Regions from separate parts of the Pseudomonas fulva genome, predicted to be linked through region 3. Evidence: riboswitches for the same ligand, from Rfam matches in the RefSeq annotation. Region 3 holds a riboswitch; each other region holds the start of a gene.
The links. Region 3 has a riboswitch for cobalamin ahead of K8U54_RS09710 (CbtB domain-containing protein). Riboswitches for the same ligand answer to the same signal wherever they lie in the genome.

Region 1 (4,332 bases), 2.5 Mb from region 3:
GCCTGGCCAGCGACGACAGCGTGCTGCCGGCTCTAAAGGCGGCGCTCAAGGATCGTGAATGGCAGGTGCGCGAAGAAGCAGCCACCACGCTGGGTAAGGTCGGCCAGGCGACGGCCGGCCCCGCGCTGCTGGAGGCGCTGAGCGACAGCTACTGGCAGGTGCGCCTGCGCGCGGTGCGCTCGCTCGGTCGCTTGCGCTTCGCAGCGGCGCATGACGGGCTGGTGGAATTGCTCGGGCACGCCATCAGCAACCTGCGCAAGGAGTCCGCGCTGGCGCTTGGCGAACTGGGCGACGATCAGGCACTGCCCGCACTGCTGGCTGTCGAGCACGATGCCGACCCGGAAGTGCGCAAGGCCGTGCGGATCGCCATCGGCCAGTTGCGCCTGCAAAAAGCATGAACCAGGCGCCCGTCGCAGTACGCAACAGTGCCACACAAGCCACGCTGACCGTGGATTGGGGGCAAGGGCAGGTTCTGGTGCTCGGCCATGGCCGCCTGCGTGCTGCGTGCCCATGCTCGAAATGCCGGGCGGCCCGGTTGGCGCAGCGTATCGATGTGGTGCCGGATGGCATACGCATCACGGCGATCCATGCCCAGGGCTATGGTGTGCAACTGATGTTCGACGATGGTCACGACCGCGGTATCTATCCCTGGCGTTATTTGCGTGAGCTGGGGGAGGTGGCAGGTTGAGTTGGCCATGCTTGTCGCATGGCCTGGTCGTCGCGGTGCCATCTGCGGGATGACCGAAAATCGCTTCGCGCCGAGGGCGATGCTCCTACCGACATGGCGTCGAACCGTCGATATTGCAGGCTCCTCGATACTGTAGGAGCCTGCTTGCGGGCGAATGGTTGTCGCGCCGCAGATGTTGAGAACGGCCACCATCGCATTCGCGCCGAGGGCGACGCTCCTACCGGCATGGTGTCGAACCGTCGATTTTGCACACGCCTCGATACTGTAGCCGCGCCCTGCGGCGAGTGCTTGTTGCGACGCGGCCTTGGAAAGATGGCTGCAATCGCGCCGCGATGGCGATGCAGGCACTTATCCCTTGTTCTTGCGTTGTGGCTTGGGCCGGCCCTGCACGCACTTGAAGCGCGGCTCGGTCTTGCAGATCACGTAGATGCGGCCGCGACGTTTGACGATCTGGCAGTCGCGATGACGCAACTTGGCCTGTTTAAGCGAGGCGACTACTTTCATGCCTTGGCTCCTGCGAAGCCTGCAAAGCGCTTGTTGAAGCCAGCCACACGGCCTTCGCTGGTGACCTGGCGCTGCTGGCCGGTATAGATGGGATGGGAGGCGCTGGACACGTCCAGGGTGACGTAGGGATAGGTGTTGCCATCGCTGTGTTGACGAGTCTTGTCGGTGTCGACCGTCGAGCCGATCAACCAGTAGGCGTCAGCAGCGACGTCGTGGAACAGAACAGGGCGATAGGTGGGGTGAATACCTGGTTTCATGAGAGCTCCGATAATTACGTTATAAGATAACATTTATAGTGTTGTTGATTATGATTCCCATTGCAAGTTCTGGGTCGATAATTTCAGGGGCCATGCGTGGCCGGGCATCAAGAGCTGATTCGGCTTGCTAAAATGTTATGTTGTAACAATAATGGCCGCGCTTTTGCGCAGGGCACTGCGTGGGCTTGGCTGGATCCGATTGCAGTCGGTGAACGGAAACTGCGGCAAAGCGCTGCAGGCGGATCACTTAATCGTTTAAGATGCCGCCGCCGGTTTCCGCGAGGAATTAATAGGGAATCCGTCGCCGCCTCTGGTGGCCAAACGGAACTGCCCCCGCAACTGTAGGTACCGAGCAGCGCTGCATTCGTGTCACTGGAATCGCTTCCGGGAAGGCCGCCGCGCTGCATGGACGTACCAGTCAGGAGACCTGCCGGCATGGGTCTGATTCCGCTTCTGCGGGCAGGGCCAGTAATCGAACCGCCGGCGGGGTGTCCGGGAGGGGCATCCGTGATCACTTCCCGCAAGGGACAGGTGCGGCCATGGTCGCGCAGCGTGATGTGTTCTCCAGCCTACGCACTGCCGTTATGCGTATTTGTTGATTAGGAGATCACCCGCATGTTCGTACCACGCCTTGCCGTCATCGGCGCCGCCCTGGCGCTGTCTTCCATGGCCCATGCCGCCGGCCCGACCCAATACCCGCTCACCCTGGAAAACTGCGGCCAGTCGCTAACGTTCGCAAAAAGCCCCGGCAACGCCGTGACCATCGGCCAGGCAGGTACCGAAATCCTTTATTCCCTGGGCCTGGGCGAACGCCTGGCCGGCACCTCGCTGTGGTTCAGCCACGTGTTGCCCGAATTCGAGGAGCAGAATGCCAAGGTGCCGCGCCTGGCCGACAACGACCCAAGCTTCGAATCGGTGATCGGCAAGCGCCCGGGCCTGGTAGCGGTGCAGTTCGAGTGGATGGTGGGCGAGCAGGGCGTGGTGGGTACGCGCAAGCAATTCCACGACCTGAACATTCCCACCTACATCATGCCGACCGACTGCGAAGGCAAGGACAACCTGGTCGGCGCAGACGGCACCCGCCTGCAGCCGTTCCAGATCGACAGCCTGTACAAGAGCATCAACCAGCTGGCGCAGATCTTCGACGTGCAGGACAAGGGCGACGCCCTGGTCGCCGACCTGCAGAAGCGCCTGGCCGCGGCGGTGGCCGGTGCCGAGCAGCGCCAGGCCCAGGATATTTCCGCGCTGTTCTGGTTCTCCAGCCCGGACATGGATCTGGACCCGTACGTGGCTGGCCAGAAGGGCGTGGCCGACTACATGATGAAGTCCCTGGGGCTGCGCAACGTGGTCGAGTCCAGCGAGGAGTGGCCGAGCGTCGGCTGGGAAACCCTGGCCAAGGCCAATCCCACGGTGCTGGTGCTGGCGCGCATGGACCGTCGCCGCTTTCCCGCCGACGACGTGGAGAAGAAGCTCGAGTTCCTGCGCAACGACCCGGTCGCCAAGCACATGGACGCCGTCAAGAACGGGCGCATCGTGATCATCGACGCCGATGGCATGCAGGCCTCGCTGCGGATGATCACCGGCATCGAAACCCTCGCCAAGGCCGTTGACGAATTCCAATGATCGCGCGCAGTTCTCGCCTGTTCCTGCTGACCATCGCCTGCCTGCTGCTTCTTGGTGTGGCGGTGATCGCCGGAGTCGCCCTGGGCGAAACCCGCATTGCGCCCTCGGTGGTGTTCCAGGTGCTGGCCAACAAGCTGTTCGCGGCAGGCTTCGTGCTCGACCCGATCGATGAGGGCATCGTCTGGAATTACCGCCTGACCCGCGCCCTGGTCGCTGCCAGCTGCGGGGCCGGGCTGGCGGTGTCCGGCGTGGTGCTGCAGGCATTGCTGCGCAACCCCCTGGCCGATCCCTACCTGCTGGGTATATCTGCCGGCGCCTCGACCGGCGCGGTTTCCGTGGCATTGCTCGGCTTGGGCGCCGGCATGCTGACGCTGTCCATGGGCGCCTTTCTCGGCGCGGTCGCCGCCTTCGCCCTGGTCGCGCTGCTGGCCCGTGCTGCGGGTGGCGGGGCGATCAGCGGCAGTGCTCAGATCATTCTGGCCGGTATCGCCGGTTCCCAGCTGTTCAATGCGCTGACCTCGTTTCTGATCACCAAGTCGGCCAGCGCCGAGCAGGCCCGCGGCATCATGTTCTGGCTGCTCGGCAACCTCAGCGGGGTCGACTGGCAGGACGTACTGCTGGCCGTGCCCATGGCGCTGGCCGGGGTCCTGCTGGTCGCCTGGCACACCCGGGCGCTGGACGCCTTCACCTTCGGCGCCGAGTCGGCGGCCTCCCTGGGCGTGCCGGTGCGCCGGGTACAGGCCACCTTGATCGCCTGCACCGCCCTGGTCACGGCGGTGATGGTGTCGATCGTCGGCTCCATCGGTTTCGTCGGCCTGGTGATCCCCCACGCCGCGCGGCTGCTGGTCGGTGCGCGGCATGGCCGGCTGGTGCCGGTCTCGGCACTGATCGGTGCGGTGTTCCTGATCGCCGCCGATGTGCTGTCGCGCACGGCGATCAATGGCCAGGTGCTGCCGATCGGCGTGGTCACCGCTCTGGTCGGCGCGCCGGCGTTCGCGGTGATTCTGGTGCGCGGGAGGCGAGCGCGATGAGCACCGTGTTGCAGTGCAGCGACCTGGGCTGGTCGGTAAAGGGCAGGGCGATCGTGGCGGGGGTCGACCTCGAGGTGCGCCGGGGCGAAACCCTGGGGCTGATCGGGCCCAACGGCTCGGGCAAATCGACCCTGCTCAAGCTGCTCTCCGGCATTCGTGCGCCGGGCAATGGCCAGGTGCAGCTCGATGGCAGGCCGCTGGCGAGCCTGGGCCGCCGCGACGTGGCCCG
Region 2 (4,332 bases), 120 kb from region 3:
GATGCCGGCCTGTGCGGCGGCGCGTGCCGCGTTGCGGCTGATCTGCGCCGCGTAGGGATGGGTGGCGTCGACCAGCAACTCGATGCCCTCCCTGTGGATAAAGTCGGCCAACCCCTCGGCGCCGCCGAAGCCGCCAACGCGCATCTGGCAGGTCAGATCCTCCGGCACCTTGCCCAGCCCGGCCAGGCTGTAGATATGTTCGGCGCCGAGGCGGCGGGCGAGAGCCAGCGCTTCGCCGATGCCGCCGAGCAAGAGGATGCGCTTCATCGCGGCTTGTGGACTTCTAGCAAGGTGATCGGCAGGGCGCCGCGCCAGGTATCGAAGCCGCCGAGCGGTTTGGCCTGGGCGACCTCGATGCGGGTCAGCTCGCCGCCCCGTTCGCCGCGAAAGGCGATCAGCGCCGCCTCGCTCTGCAGGGTCACCGCATTGGCCACCAGGCGGCCGCCGGGCTTGAGCGCCTGCCAGCAACCTTGCAGCACGCCCGGCAGGGTGACGCCGCCGCCGATAAAGACCGCATCCGGCGCCGCCAACCCTTCCAGCGCCTCGGGCGCCCGTCCGGCCACCAGTTGCAGGCCCGGTACGCCCAGGGCATCACGGTTATGGGCGATATGGGCCTGGCGCCCTTCGTCGGCCTCGATGGCGATGGCGCGGCAGCTGGCATTCGCGCGCATCCACTCGATGCCGATGGAGCCGCAACCGGCGCCGACGTCCCAGAGCAGCTCGCCGGGCGATGGCGCCAGGCGCGACAGGGTAATCGCCCGTACGTCGCGCTTGGTCAGTTGGCCATCGTGGCGGTAGGCGTCATCCGGCAGGCCGGGCGTCAGCGGCAGGCGCTTGGCGTCAGCGCCAGCGAGGCACTCGATGGCCACCAGGTTGAGATCCGCTGCGCGCTCCAGCGACCAGCCTTCGGCCAGGCCATCGATACGCCGCTCGCGCTCGCCACCCAGGTGCTCGAAGACGCTCAGCCGGCTGGGGCCGAAGCCACGCTCACGGAGCAGTTCGGCGATGGCGGCGGGGCTGTCGCCATCGTTGCTCAGCACCAGCAGACGCATGCCGGGGTGGATCTGCGCCTGCAACGCCGCCAGCGGCCTGGCAACCAGGGACACCAGCGTGGTTCCCTGCAGCGGCCAGCCCAGGCGCGCCGCCGCCAGGGAAGCGGACGACGGCGCCGGCAGAATGCGCAGCTCGCCTGGCGCCAGCTCGCGGGCCAGGCTGGCGCCGACGCCAAACAACATCGGGTCGCCGCTGGCCAGCACGCACACCGGCGTGCCGCGCTCTTCGAGCACCGCCGCCAGGGAGAACGGCTTCGGCCACTGGAGGCGCGTGGCCCGGATGCAAGGGGGCAACAGCGCCAGCTGGCGCTCGCTGCCGACCACTCGCTCGGCCGCCAGCAACGCATGCCGCGCCGCCTTGCCGAGGCCGGGGTAGCCGTCTTCACCGATGCCCACGACGGTCAGCCAGGGGGTCATTTCTTAGTCCTCATCATTGGCAGCCAACAGTGATTGGGTGTTCAAAGGCAATGGCAGCCATCGGCGCAGTATTTGTGGGAGCGGGCGGGGACGCCCAGTCCATGCCCGCGATTTTTCGCGCGCATGGCGCGCTCCCACAATGGATAGGAGAGCGGCCGCTTCCGCCACTTAGCCGCCAAAATCAGCGAGCCTGGGGTGAAAGATCGCGAACAGATTCTAAAGCGGATCGCCACCGACCCCTCCTAAGAAAGCCATCTTTACGGCGATCGATATCACCACATCGCGGCCATGCCACTGTGCGATCCGACGACGCGGCTTTTCATCCCGGCGGGCAAAGCGGGCATAATAGCGCTTCTGTCGGTGCCCAGCGGCTACATGTGAGCCAATGCGGCCTAAGAGGGAACACGAGAAAACCTGTTCAATATCTAGCGAGCTAGAGCCCTGCAAGGCAGAAATTGGCGAGGAAGCGGAGTGTACTTCTGTACATGAGCATTCCGAGACGGTTTCTAACGCGGCAGGGCCGACGCGCAGCAGATATTGGGCAGGTTTTCCGCCGTGGCTGCCCCCGCAACTGTTGCAGCGAGCGCCTGCGCCAATCGCCACTGGGAAACCGGGAAGGCCGGCCACGCGCCATGACCTGCGAGCCAGGAGACCTGCCGACCGATTCAGTCGCATGTGCCCACACCGGGCGGGGTGTCCCGGTGAGAGAAGCTGACCCTTCCCTGGCCTATCCTCGAACGGATGCCCATGTGACCCGACTCCGGTGATCCGTTGAAACAGGCTTTTCGCATTCCAACCCCTGCTGTTCGCCCCTCGGCCTGTCCGGGGTTGCTGCGTATCGTGCAGGCGAAGGATGGCGGTATCTGCCGCATCAAGCTGCCCGGTGGGCGCCTCGAAGCCGAGCAGGCCGAGCGCATTGCCAGGGCCGCGCAGCAACATGCTGGCGGGGTGATCGAAGCCACCAACCGCGGCAATCTGCAGATTCGCGGGATTTGCGCGGGCAATGAAGATGCACTGATCGGCGAGCTGCTGGATGCAGGCCTCGGCCCCAGCACGCCCGGCGCCGATGACGTGCGCAACCTGATGGTCAGCCCGGCCGCCGGCGTCGATCCGCTGGCGCCTGTGGATATCTCGCCGCTGGCCGCCGAGCTGCTGGCCACCCTGGAAAACACGCCGCGCCTGCATGCCCTGTCGCCGAAGTTCGCTCTGCTGCTCGACGGCGGCGAACGCCTGGCGATGCTCGAACACCCCCACGATATCTGGCTCAGCGCCCTGCCCCTCGATGACGGCATCGGCTATGCCTTCGGCCTGGCCGGTTGCCCGCCGGTCACGGCAGAAGATGCACCCGCACTGGCGGTGGTGCCCCAAGCCCTGGCTCATAAGCTGGTGATCGCCCTGCTCGACCTGTTTCTGGAGCTGGCTGCGCCCGAGCAGACACGCATGCGCCATTTGCTGGAAATCCATTCGCCTGCCGAGCTGCTGCAGCGTCTGCAGGCTCGGCTGGGAGACGCACTGCTGCCGGCAGGCGACTGGCGCCGCAACCCGGCGCAAGCCAATGCCCATCTCGGTATCCACAAGCAGCGCCAGCCGGGGCTCGTGCATATCGGCGCCGCCACCGTGCTCGGTCGGCTGGAGGCCGAGCAACTGCTCGGCCTGGCGGATCTCGCCCGCCGTCATGGCGATGGCGCCCTGCGCCTGACGCCCTGGCAGAGCGTGCTGCTGCCCAATGTTGCCGAGGCGGCTGCCGATGGGGTTATCCACAGCCTGCATGGGCTGGGCCTGCTGGCCGATGCCAGCACGCCGTTGGCCCGCATCATCGCCTGCACCGGCGCCAGCGGTTGCGCCAAGGGCCTGGCCGACACCAAGGCCGATGCCCTGCGCCTGGCCGAACTGCTCCCTGCTGGCAACGAGCAGCCGGGCATTCACCTCACCGGCTGCAGCCGCTCCTGCGCCGCCGCCCATCGCGCGCCCTTCACCTTGCTGGCGGTGGCCGAGGGTCGTTACGACCTGTTCGCCCGCCAGCCCCCCGGCAGCGGCTTCGGCCACTTGCTGGGCCACCACCTGACACCTGACGAGGCCGCCGAATTGCTGGCCTCGCTCACCGCTACCCGGAGTTTCACCCGATGACCGATTACATCCGCGATGGTCAGGAGATCTATCGCAATTCCTTCGCCATCATCCGCGCCGAGGCCGACCTGAGCGGCATTCCGGCTGACCTGGAGAAGCTCGCGGTGCGGGTCATCCACGCCTGCGGCATGGTCGATGTGGTGCAGGATCTGCGCTTCTCACCGGGTGCCGGCGCGGCCGGGCGTGAAGCGCTGGCCAGGGGCGCGGCGATTCTCTGCGACGCACGCATGGTCGCCGAAGGCGTGACCCGTGCACGGCTGCAGGCCGCCAACCCGGTGATCTGTACCCTCAACGATGCCGGCGTACCGGAGCTGGCCAAGCAGCTCGGCAACACCCGCTCGGCGGTGGCCCTGGAACACTGGCGCGAGCACCTGCAAGGCTCGGTGGTGGTGATCGGCAATGCGCCGACGGCGCTGTTCTACCTGCTCGACATGCTCGCCGCAGGTGCGCCCAAGCCGGCGCTGATCCTCGGCTTCCCGGTCGGTTTCGTCGGCGCCGCCGAATCCAAGGACCTGCTCGCCGCCACCTACGCCGAGCATGCCGTGCCCTACGTGATCGTCCAGGGCCGCCGCGGCGGCAGTGCCATGGCCGCGGCAGCGATCAACGCCCTGGCCACGGAGGTCGAGTGATGACCGGTATGGACCGCCCCGGCATGGGCCGCCCCGGCAAAGGTCGCCTGCTCGGCCTGGGCGTAGGCCCGGGCGACCCGGAGCTGATCACCCTCAAGGCCCTGCGC
Region 3 (4,332 bases):
AGAATCAGCGCGGTACGTTTGAAGCCCCTGGCGCTGACCTTCGCCTCGATATCCGCCAGGGTGCCGATCGCCCAGTCCTGATCCGGCCAGCTGGCGCGGTGCACCACCGCGATGGGGCAGTTGGCGCCGTAGTGCGGCAGCAGCTCGGTGACGATCTTTGCCAGGTGCTGAACGCCCAGGTGGATGGCCATGGTCGCGCCGTGGCGGGCGAGATCTTGCAGCTGCTCGCCGGCCGGCATCGGCGACTTACTGGCGTAGCGGGTGAGGATCACCGTCTGTGACACCTCGGGCAGCGTCAGCTCGCTTTCCAGCAGCGCCGCGCAGGCGGCCGTGGCCGTCACGCCGGGAATGATCTCGAAGGGGATGCCCAGCGCGCGCAGGTGACGAATCTGCTCGCCGATGGCGCCATACAGCGACGGGTCGCCGGAATGCACCCGCGCCACGTCCTCGCCACGGGCGTGGGCGGCGTGCAGCAGGGCGACGATTTCATCCAGGTACAATTCGGCGGTATTGATCACCTGATGGGCCTGGTGGCCGTCGAGCACCGCCCCGGGCACCAGCGAGCCGGCGTAGAGAATCACCGGGCAGCTGCGGATCAGGCGCTGACCCTTGACGGTGATCAGCTCGGGGTCGCCGGGGCCGGCGCCAATGAAGTAGACGGTCATGGGGTTCCTGAATATGGGTGGCGGCGTCTTGTATCGACCGATGAAAATCCCGGTGGCTCGACAGGGCGTGATCCCTACCCATCGACTCGGGCTACGGCCAGGGTGGCGGCAGCGCTCTTGCGCTTGGTTATCCACAGGCGAGCGGGTCGGCCGCTCAGCTGCTCGGCCAGGGCCAGGGCGCTGGCTTCGGCGACGCCTGGCGTGCCGGTCAGCTGCAACGCCTTGGCCGAGGTCTCGGTCAGGCGCCCATGGTAACCCGCCAGCACCTCGGCGGGCAGGAAGTGGATCGGCAGGTTCAGGTGCGCGGCCAGCAGCTGCAGGCCAGGTTCAGCCGCCTTGTGGGCGCTGCTGGCCAGGGCCGTCAGCTCGGCCGTGCTCGAGCCCTGCTCGGCCAGGGTGCTGTCGAGCAAGGCCAGCAGCTCATCGCGCGAGCACTCGCGCCGGCAACCCAGGCCGGCGACGAGGATGGGCCGTTCATTCACTGCGGCTGGCGCCCAGGGCCATGGAACCAGGCGGCAGTCAGGCCCAGGGCGGCCCAGAAAACCGCGTTGGTCAGCAGCGAGGCGAGGATGAACTGATGCTCCAGCGCTTCGGGCGCCAGGCTTTCATGGGCTTCAGGCTGCGGCGCGCCGAGCAGGTGGGGCAGGGCGAGAATCGCCACACCGAGAATGCGCAGCATCCCGTTGCCGCCGAATGCCAGCAGCGCCAGGCCGGCGGCGGTCGAGGCCGCGGTGCCGATCCACCAGTACTGGCGCAGCAGCAGGTCCGCCGCGGCAGTGCCTGGCAGTTCCGGCGGCAGGCCGCTGGAGGGTGCCAGTACGAAGGTGGCGAAACCCGCCAGGCCCCAGAGCAGGCCATGCCAGGTTTTCTCGGGGGCACGCAGAGTGAACAGACCGGCGAGCATCAGCGCGAAGCCGACGGCGACGACCAGGTTGCTCAGGCCTGTGGATAACAGGCGCTGCCAGCCGTCTTCCGGGGCCCAGGCTTCGCCGTCGTGGCTATGGCCGCTCGCGCCATGGTCGTGGGCTGCGGTGGCGTCATGGCTCTGTTCGATAACTGCCGGCTCAGCGATCTCAAAGCCTTCCGCCTGCAGGATCAAAGGGGTTACCCACAGGCTCTGCAGCAGGGTCAGCACGATGGCGGCGAGCAGGCCGGCGAACCCGGCGGTCCGGGCGATACGCTTGATCATTCTGGTGCCCTCAGTGGCAGGGGAACGCGGCGCTATGCCGGGTATCGTGAGCGGCGTTGTGCAGGGCTTCGACCTCGGAGAAGCCGGCGAAGAAGATCAGCACGGCGCCCAGCACGCAGCTGCCAACGGCGAGCAGGATACGTTGCGACAGGGGGAGCGCAGAGGCGCTGGAATCAGAAAGGACACTGCTGGACATGATCGTAGACCTCAGGGGTAAACGGCACAGCAGGACACGGCGAGACAGCCCGCACGAGCAGGCAGCGATCGGCGCGTGCCCGCCCACCGCGGGTTGCCAAACAGAGGATTCAGGCCGGTCTCCGGGCTCACGACGATCGCCTTGCGGCGATAGGGATCGGCCTTCCCATGCGTGTGCACAGTGGCCAAAACGATCCTGGCATTCGCTTACCGTTGCGGGGGCAGCGCCGGACTCTAACCGGCTTCCCGTTTCACCTCACGCGCGGCGGCGTGAGACACCTGAAACAACCGGGCAAGAACACCACGAAGCGGCCAGAGCGTCAATATGCTGCAGGTCGCGCCGCGATTGACCGTTACCCAGGCTCTGCGTAGCCTTGCGGTCTTCGAGGTTCTCCATGGGTCGCCATGGAGAGGAAACCTGTTCAGAAGGCTTCTAACAGGTTCAAGAGGGAACACGGATCGCCGTGGCTGCCCCCGCAACTGTAAGCAGCGAGTGCGTCGCCAATCGCCACTGGGAGACCGGGAAGGCCGGCCGCGTGCCATGACCTGCCAGCCAGGAGACCTGCCTCGATAACGCTTTCGACAACCGGGCGGGGTGATCCGGTGATGCCTTCGCGTGAGCCCTGCTCGTGCCTGCCATCCTATTGCCCGCTCGCCGTTTCTGCAGACGCCAGGGGCCACCATGAAAACGCTCGCCAAACTTCCCGTCACCATCGTCACCGGCTTTCTCGGTGCCGGTAAGACCACCTTGCTGCGCCACATGCTGGAAAACGCCGAGGGCCGGCGCATCGCGGTGATCGTCAACGAATTCGGCGAGCTGGGCATCGACGGTGAGATTCTCAAGCAGTGCTCCATCGGCTGCAGCGAGGAAGAAGCCAACGGCCGGGTTTATGAACTGGCCAACGGCTGCCTGTGCTGCACCGTGCAGGAAGAGTTCTTCCCGGTGATGCGCGAGCTGGTGGAGCGCCGCGGCGATCTCGACCATATCCTCATCGAAACCAGCGGCCTGGCCCTGCCCAAGCCTCTGGTGCAGGCCTTCAACTGGCCGGAAATCCGCAACGCCTGCACCGTCGATGCGGTGATCACCGTGGTCGACAGCCCGGCCGTGGCAACCGGCACCTTCGCCGCCTTCCCCGATCAGGTCGATGCCCAGCGCAAGCTCGACCCCAACCTCGATCACGAATCGCCGCTGCACGAGCTGTTCGCCGACCAACTGGCCAGCGCCGACCTGGTGATCCTCAACAAGGCCGACCTGCTCGATGCCGAGGCGCTGGCCGCGGTGCGCGCCGAAGTGGCCGAGGAGCTGCCGCCGGCGGTCAAGGTGGTCGAGGCCCATGGCGGCTCGCTGCCGCTCGATGTGCTGCTGGGCCTGAACAGCGAGACCGAGCTGCATATCGAGGGCCGTCGCACCCACCACGACGATGAAGACGACGATCACGATCACGACGAATTCGACTCGTTCCACGTGGAACTACCGGAAGCACACGAGGCGCGCCTGTTGAACGCCCTGAAAGAGGTCGTCGGCAAACACGGCATTCTGCGCGTGAAAGGCTTCGTCGCCGTGCCGAACAAGCCCATGCGATTGCTGCTGCAGGGCGTTGGTCAACGCTTCGACAAGCACTTCGACCGCGCCTGGAAGCCCGATGAAGCGCGGGTGACCCGCCTGATCGTGATCGGCCAGGAACTCGATCACACGGCCATCACGGCCGAGCTGAAAGCGGCGCTGGCGTAACCGGCGCCCGTCATGCACCTGCTGCGTACCCAGCCCGGCCAGTCGCTGCCGGCCGACAGCATCGCCGACCTCGGCCAGACCCCCGCCGAGCTGGTGGTGCTGTGCACCGGTGATTCGCACCTGTCGTTGCTGGCCGAAGTCGCCCGCCATCTGCCCGAGGATTACCCCAGCCTGCGCCTGGCCAGCCCGGCGCAGCTGGGCAACAACGCCTCGGTGGACTTCTATGTCGAGCAGGTGCTCCGGCACGCCAAGGTGATCATGATTTCCGTGCACGGCGGCGTCAGCTACTGGCGCTACGGCATCGAGCGGCTGGTGGAGCTGGCAGGGCAGGGCAAGACGCTGATCCTGGTGCCGGGTTGCGATAACCCCGACCCCGAGCTCACGGCGCTGGGCAACGTGACCGCCGACGATGCCGAACGCCTGTGGCAGTACCTGCGCCAGGGCGGTGTGGATAACGCGCGGCAGTTCTTCAACTGCATCGCCGACCGTTACCTGGGCCGGGACTACGGCTGGCAGCCGCCGCACCCGCTGCCGCGGGTTGGCCTCTATCA

Region 1: linked by a shared signal. The riboswitch ahead of K8U54_RS23360 (ABC transporter substrate-binding protein) and the one ahead of K8U54_RS09710 (CbtB domain-containing protein) in region 3 are both predicted to bind cobalamin.
Region 2: linked by a shared signal. The riboswitch ahead of cobG (precorrin-3B synthase) and the one ahead of K8U54_RS09710 (CbtB domain-containing protein) in region 3 are both predicted to bind cobalamin.

The regions. Positions count from the first base shown of each region.
Region 1 covers NZ_CP082928.1:5,053,221-5,057,552, forward strand. The annotation lists gene K8U54_RS23340 (HEAT repeat domain-containing protein) at 1-398, shown strand, start outside; gene K8U54_RS23345 (DUF971 domain-containing protein) at 395-688, shown strand; gene ykgO (type B 50S ribosomal protein L36) at 1,037-1,192, opposite strand; gene K8U54_RS23355 (type B 50S ribosomal protein L31) at 1,189-1,449, opposite strand; cobalamin riboswitch at 1,703-1,898, shown strand; gene K8U54_RS23360 (ABC transporter substrate-binding protein) at 2,065-3,072, shown strand; gene K8U54_RS23365 (FecCD family ABC transporter permease) at 3,069-4,103, shown strand; gene K8U54_RS23370 (ABC transporter ATP-binding protein) at 4,100-4,332, shown strand, end outside.
Region 2 covers NZ_CP082928.1:2,289,097-2,293,428, reverse strand. The annotation lists gene K8U54_RS10255 (cobalt-precorrin-6A reductase) at 1-267, opposite strand, end outside; gene cbiE (precorrin-6y C5,15-methyltransferase (decarboxylating) subunit CbiE) at 264-1,469, opposite strand; cobalamin riboswitch at 1,811-2,144, shown strand; gene cobG (precorrin-3B synthase) at 2,241-3,596, shown strand; gene K8U54_RS10240 (precorrin-8X methylmutase) at 3,593-4,225, shown strand; gene K8U54_RS10235 (precorrin-2 C(20)-methyltransferase) at 4,249-4,332, shown strand, end outside.
Region 3 covers NZ_CP082928.1:2,165,337-2,169,668, reverse strand. The annotation lists gene cobM (precorrin-4 C(11)-methyltransferase) at 1-665, opposite strand, end outside; gene K8U54_RS09720 (cobalamin biosynthesis protein) at 740-1,147, opposite strand; gene K8U54_RS09715 (CbtA family protein) at 1,144-1,854, opposite strand; gene K8U54_RS09710 (CbtB domain-containing protein) at 1,865-2,050, opposite strand; cobalamin riboswitch at 2,146-2,347, opposite strand; cobalamin riboswitch at 2,444-2,633, shown strand; gene cobW (cobalamin biosynthesis protein CobW) at 2,732-3,781, shown strand; gene cobN (cobaltochelatase subunit CobN) at 3,794-4,332, shown strand, end outside.